One region of the Laceyella sacchari genome, then DNA from elsewhere that is predicted to be linked to it. Evidence: riboswitches for the same ligand, from Rfam matches in the RefSeq annotation. Region 1 holds a riboswitch; the other holds the start of a gene.

Region 1 (3,392 bases):
TTTGTTCCAATGGATTTCACTGCTGAAAAACTGGCAGATGCGCTTTGTCGTACAACGTTTGATCCCCGATCCCGAAGTTTTTTCAGTTGGCTAGGTGTGACTTATTATCTTGATAGAGAAACCGTGTTTGACACCTTGCGCTCATTTGCCGCTTTTGCCGCAACGGGTAGTTGGATCGTTTTTGATTATTTGGATCAAAACGCTTTTGACACTAAACGGGCCTCCGTTCGCGTGAAGCGGATGCAAGAGGCAGTAAGACGAGTAGGAGAGCCAATGAAAACAGGGTTTGACCCGGCTAGGCTTGCCAAGGAGTTGGCCCACATCGGCTTGCGCCTTGAAGAGAACTTGCGACCAGCTGATATTGAAGAACGTTATTTCCAGGGGCGGACAGATGGTTATCGTGCTTTTGAACATATCCATTTTGCGCGAGCGGTGGTCGACCATTGATTATTCATTTCGATCATACTTCGTGTTGCTGAAATTACAGGTTGCGACCATACTGCATTGAAGATAGCTCCTCTTCCACTTGACAACACCAACCTAAATTGTGAGCGGATTGTGCCGATTCGTTGACAAGATTTTCGCGGATGGAACAGAGTGTGTTATGATGTGGAGTGGATGGAGGAGGATGCGCATGAAACAGCTTCGACTTTTACTGGCGCTGGCGGTGGTCACCTCGGTTGGCGCTTATATCATGCTATTAATGGGCGCGATCGTCAGCAAAACAGAATCGGGTAAAGGTTGCGGGAACTCTTGGCCTTTCTGCCATGGGCAATTGATCCCCGAGTCGATGCCGATCAGCACCCTGATTGAATTAAGCCACCGTGTTGTTTCGGGCATCGACGGGTTGCTGATTTTGATCTTGACCGTATGGTCTTGGATAATGTTCAAAGACAATCTGCGCGTCAAAACGTTGGGCTTTATGAGTCTCTTTTTTGTGGTGTTACAAGGCGGGCTGGGGGCGTTGACGGTTGTGTTTGAAGGCGAATTCGCCAAGAAATTTGCCCTTGCTCTGCACTTCGGCTTTTCGCTGATCTCATTTGCCAGTGTAATTTTGTTGACAGTGACGTTGTTCCAGTTGCCAAAACAATCAAGTGTGAAAGACGATCAACCCATCAGCAAAGGGATGAAGATTGCCACATGGGGATTGGCTGCTTGGACGTATGTCATTGTTTACACTGGGGCGCTGGTACGCCATGCTGATGCCACAATGGGATGCGGGTATTCGTTCCCCGGTTGCGGAACGACTTTGTTACCTGATCTTACTTCGTTAGCGGGAATTCACATGTTGCACCGGTATGGGGCATATTCTATGTGGCTTTTCAGTTTGCTTTTCTTGATAGGGATTTTGAAGGCGTTTCGCGATCGACAGGATTTTGTGCGAGGCGGTTGGATGGCGTTTATCTTGATTACGTTGCAGGCGCTGACCGGGATCATCACGATTAAGACCGGTGGGCAGCTGGTGGCGGCGTTGGTACACACCACGATCATTTCCGTTTATTTCTCGGTAATCAGTTACCTTTGCATGCAAGGCGGTTGGCCTTGGAAACGGAGTTTGAAGGATGCGGAGTTGCCTGCAAATCCGATGGTGAATTAGGTTAGGGTTGGCGAACAAACCGGTATTCATGAACGGGGTTCATGAGCACCGGTTTTTTTGTATTTGTCCGTATGAAACCAGAGAAGCGAAGGAGAAAATCGTTTTGGTCCGCTGGCCTACGCCTATTGTAATTGGGAGATGTCAGAATCAAAGAAGTGGAAAAATTTATTTTCGCATCTCGCCAGTCGCCGTTCTTTTTGATACAATCACATATGAACGATTTTTCTCGTTCAGAATGGAAAATTGAATCTGTTTTTTTGCATCCTTCGGGGCAGGGTGAAAATCCCGACCGGCGGTGATGGGGCAATTTGGCCCCTCAGCCCGTGACCCGCACGCGTGCGGTGGATTCGGTGAAATTCCGGAGCCGACAGTATAGTCTGGATGGGAGAAGGATGAACAGGTGTCGTGTACCCTTTGGGGAGTTTTTTAAAAAAAGCTCTTCTAAAGGTTTATTTTGCTATGCTAAATTTTGTATACGTACATGAACCTGCTTCTTTCTGACAATTGCCCCGATTCCTTGTGCAAACTGGGAAGCGGGGTTTTTTATTCAAAAGGGGGGTGAAAAGGTGAAAGCGCATGAAGATTGGATGAGATTGGCGTTGGATTTGGCAGGAGCCGCAACCGGCCAGACTTCCCCTAATCCCATGGTGGGCGCGGTCGTTGTGAAAAACGGCAAAATGGTTGGAATGGGCTCTCATCTGAAAGCGGGAACGGAACATGCAGAGGTGCACGCAATCAACATGGCTGGCCGTGAAGCAGAAGGGAGCACCATTTATGTCACATTGGAACCCTGCAATCATACTGGTCGAACACCGCCATGTACGGAAAAGTTGATCGCTGCGGGAGTTCGGCGTGTGGTGATCGGAACGACCGATCCGGATGAAAATGTGCAGGGACGGGGGATCGCCCGGCTTCGCGAGGCCGGAATCGAGGTGATCGAAGGGGTGTTGGCGGCAGAATGCCAAGCGCTGAATGAAGCATATTTTTTCCACCGCCGAACGGGCAAGCCGTTTGTCACTTTGAAGACGGCGATGACCTTGGATGGCAAAATCGCCACCGTGACGGGAGACAGCCGCTGGATTACGGGCGAAGCTGCTCGTGAACATGTGCACGTGATGCGACACCGGCATGATGCCATTTTGGTGGGAATCCGGACTGTGCTATGCGATAATCCCCGATTGACAGCTCGGCTGGTTCCAGGCGGAAATCATCCTGTGCGCGTGGTATTGGATAGTCACCTACAAACCCCGTTGGATGCAGCCATTACAAAGGTTGACGAAGCACCAACTTGGATTTTTACAACCGATGCACGGGATCGGGAGCGTGAACAGCTCCTTCTCGCCAAGGGGGTGCGCGTCATTTCGACAGGTGCGGCGCCGCAAGTTGATTTGGAAAAGATGCTTGATATTTTGGGGAAGGAAGGGATCTTGTCGCTGATGATCGAAGGTGGCGGCACGGTCAACGCCGCATTTTTACGGCAAGGATTGGTGCAAAAAGTGGTTGCGTTTATCGCGCCAAAATTGTTGGGCGGCCAGGATAGCCCCACTTCCTTTGAGGGGGAAAATCCTTCCCTTATGCAATCATCTCTTTCGCTTCGGGATGTGCGTGTCGCGCAATTTGACCAAGACATCTGCGTCACAGGTTATCTTCATGCATGATGTCGGAGGAGGATGGCTGTGTTTACAGGAATCATTGAAGAAGTGGGCCGAGTGATACATGTGAAGAAGCAACCGGCGGCGATGGAGTTGACCATTCAGGCCGACCGCGTGCTCCAAGGGACTGAGCTGGGGGACAG
Region 2 (3,392 bases), 1.5 Mb from region 1:
GACACCGATATTGAGGTCAAGTGGATCAATGCTGAAGAAGTGACCGATGAGAATGCCGCTCAGCTGTTGGGGGATGTGAACGGGATTCTGGTGCCGGGTGGATTTGGCGACCGCGGCATCGAAGGGAAAATTGCTGCTACTCGCTACGCTCGCGAAAACAACATTCCGTTCTTGGGCATTTGCCTAGGCATGCAGATGGCTTGCGTCGAGGGTGCCCGTCATGTGCTTGGGCTGGAGGGAGCCAATAGTTCGGAAATTGATCCGTCCACCCCTTATCCGATTATCGACATTCTCCCTGAGCAAAAAGAGATTGAAGAAAAAGGCGGCACCATGCGACTCGGCCTCTATCCGTGTAAGCTTATGCCAGGTAGCGTAGCTCACCAAGCGTATGGTACGGATCTGGTGTACGAGCGCCATCGCCATCGGTATGAGTTTAACAACGAGTATCGCGAGGAGATGGAAAAAGTGGGTTACCGCTTCTCCGGCACCTCGCCAGACGGCCGGTTGGTGGAAATTGTGGAGTACATTCATCACCCTTGGTTTGTCGCAGCCCAATTCCATCCTGAGTTCATCTCTCGTCCTAACCGTCCGCAACCGCTTTTCCGCGGGTTTGTGACGGCTGCGCTAAACGCGAAACTGAAAGAACATGTGAATGCCTAATTTCAACTGCCAAACGGCAACAAAAACCCAGTCACGCGGGATGTTCCCTGTTTGACTGGGTTTTTCTATGGTCAAAGGCGCTGTTCAGAAACTTAAGCGCCGTTTCAGATGCGGTTGTAATTTCAAATAAAGCGGGATGAAAATCGCGGTCACAAGTACGCCTTTAAGTAAGTTAAACGGGGCAATACCATACATGATTAAGGCGAATTTTTGTGAACCGGTCACTGTCCAATGGATCAGTTTGCTGTAAAGCGGGAAGAAGACATACCAATTGGCCGAAGTCATGACGACTGCGCTGATCACCGTGGCGGTGGCCAAACCGTATATGAGCCCTTTCAGTTCTCCCACTTTGCGACCAATGATGGAAGTGACAGCGACAAAGACGCTGCCGGCGAGGAAATTAGACAATTGACCGACAGGGATAATGCCGGTTTCACTGCCGCTGAAGAGGAAGTGTAGGAAGTTCTTGAAGAACTCCACCAACACCCCGGCCAACGGCCCATAGAGAAGTCCTGCGATCAAGGCAGGAACTTCGCTGAAATCAATTTTTAAAAACGTTGGAAAGCCGGGCAACGGAAATTCAAGTTTTTGCAAGATAAATGCGATGCCCGCCATCAAAGATAAAAAGATCATTTTTGTCAGTGCTTGCGATCGTTGCATCAGAACACGCTCCCTCGTTTGTGCTTCTGATGACAACGGGTACGAAGGCCTGAAAAAGCTAAGAAACCCCGAAAGATGGTGTGGCCATCTTCGGGGTATCAGAAAGAAAGGTGCAAACAACCCATTTTTGTAAAAGGGCAGACTCCACCCTGGGTCGTGTACCTTGATTTTCGTACGCGTCATCATCCTTCTCCCATCCAGACTATACTGTCGGCTTCGGAATCACACCGAATCCACCGCTTGTAAGCGGGTCACGGGCTTAGGGAAACGCCGTTCCCATCACCGCCGGTCGGGAATTTCACCCTGCCCCGAAGGATATCCCTATGTTATTGTCTTGTATTCCTCATTTTTATATTATAAATGACTCCAACACGATCGGGAAGGGGATTCTGTTAAATACGTTTGCATCTATCAAGCGATTAGGGAGGATGGCGGGAAAAGACCAGGGTATCCCGATGGGTGACTATATCTATCGCTTATGGTTAGAAAATTCATTATAATGAAATAAAAAGGTGGAAAGGCGAGGTGGTTGGAATGGAACCGCAATTGCAGCAGCAAACCCAGCGGCCGGTGAAACCGAAGGAAAAGCCGGAAACGGCATGGCGCTATGTCCTCTCGTTTATATGGATGATTTTGTTCACGGCGATTGCCTTCGTCGTAGTCGGCGGAGGACTGGTTGAATCCAAAACGGCCATTTTTTGGGTGCTGATCATTTCGGCTTCAATTCAGGTAGTGCTACAACTCTTCACATTCATGCACCTAGATCAAAAAGGGTATGGCATTGTGATTGTGTTCATGGGGGTAGGGTTGGTGATCGCGGTCGTGTCCGCCGTCGGCATGGTGTTGATGTAATGCCCAGAGAGGGGAGCATGTCTGGTATGTTCTTTCTCCCTGGTGGAACCCTAGAGATAGATTCTGCGGGTTGAAGCGAGGGAGGCAAGATGCAACATGCGGTTAGTACATGCACATTTGGATCAGTTCGATGAGATCTTGGAGATTTACCGGCATGCGACACGCAAGATGAATGAGCAAGGCATTAGCCAATGGGCGGATGATTATCCCAGCGAAGAACTGGTTAAGGACGACATTCAGAAGAGAAATCTTTACACCCTGCTCGATGAAGATCGGGTGGCGGCTGTCGTCGTATTGGATCAGGAATATGAGGATGACTATGAAAAGGTTTCTTGGTCAGATCAATCTGGGCGTTTTTTGGTGGTGCATCGACTGTGCGTCAACCCGGCCATCCAAGGAAAGGGAGTATCCCGCATATTGATGGAGGAGATCGAACGGTTTGCCAAGGAGCACGGGTACACCAGCATACGATTGGACACGCAGATCAAGAATGAAAAAGCGATGCGGCTCTACAAGGTAAATGATTATGAGCAAAAGGGGATCATTTACCTTAGAGGGAGCGACGATCCGCACATGGCGTTTGAGAAGCAATTGGACTAAACACCGGCAACCTTCCTCTTTGTGAAGGTTGTTTTGCGCATCCAAACAAAAAAACCGCCCACGGGGTAGTGATCGTGTGGGCGGACGGGATGGGTGTTATCTTCTTTTCGCTTTGACCACGTTGATTTGTTCCATTTCCCTCTGGGTGAGGGGTTGCGTATAAGCAAGGCTTTTTCTCGGAGCCCTTTTAAGGGAGCCTGCTTCCGGTCTGGCGGAAGAGGTAGCTGGGATGGCAATTCTCAACCCGAACGTCTGCATGGCGTATTGAATGGGGAAGCACAACGAACGGGTCATGTTGGAAGTGGACGAGTAGTGAACAGCGGCGGCGTAATCGGAACCATTGAAACCTCGCCCAATCCAGACGGACCCGGAATCACCGGGGCCTCCCACGACGCCATCCCCTTGAACGATGGTTTGGTTTTCAAACGTGCCGATCCCGAACGGATATTGGATACGCGTTGTGGCGTTGATGGACTCTACAGTTCCTGTGCCGTATCCCGATGTACGCCCAGTCTTCCTGAGACGCAAGCCCACAGGGTAGCTGACGAAATGACCTGACAACACAATTCGTTGTCCTGTGTTGCCCAACAGATAACGGGGATCCAACAGGCTGTTTTGGT

The links. Region 1 has a riboswitch for FMN ahead of ribD (bifunctional diaminohydroxyphosphoribosylaminopyrimidine deaminase/5-amino-6-(5-phosphoribosylamino)uracil reductase RibD). Riboswitches for the same ligand answer to the same signal wherever they lie in the genome.
Region 2: it holds a riboswitch for FMN, as region 1 does, so the genes downstream of both, NYR52_RS16070 (ECF transporter S component) here and ribD (bifunctional diaminohydroxyphosphoribosylaminopyrimidine deaminase/5-amino-6-(5-phosphoribosylamino)uracil reductase RibD) in region 1, are expected to answer to the same signal.

What each region holds. Positions count from the first base shown of each region.
Region 1 covers NZ_CP103866.1:1,380,233-1,383,624, forward strand. Annotated here, with positions in the region: gene NYR52_RS06895 (class I SAM-dependent methyltransferase) at 1-447, shown strand, start outside; gene NYR52_RS06900 (COX15/CtaA family protein) at 635-1,597, shown strand; FMN riboswitch at 1,856-1,994, shown strand; gene ribD (bifunctional diaminohydroxyphosphoribosylaminopyrimidine deaminase/5-amino-6-(5-phosphoribosylamino)uracil reductase RibD) at 2,164-3,255, shown strand; gene ribE (riboflavin synthase) at 3,274-3,392, shown strand, end outside.
Region 2 covers NZ_CP103866.1:3,272,907-3,276,298, reverse strand. Annotated here, with positions in the region: gene pyrG (CTP synthase) at 1-660, shown strand, start outside; gene NYR52_RS16070 (ECF transporter S component) at 745-1,320, opposite strand; FMN riboswitch at 1,502-1,640, opposite strand; gene NYR52_RS16065 (cytochrome C oxidase subunit IV family protein) at 1,855-2,172, shown strand; gene NYR52_RS16060 (GNAT family N-acetyltransferase) at 2,269-2,772, shown strand; gene NYR52_RS16055 (hypothetical protein) at 2,869-3,392, opposite strand, start outside.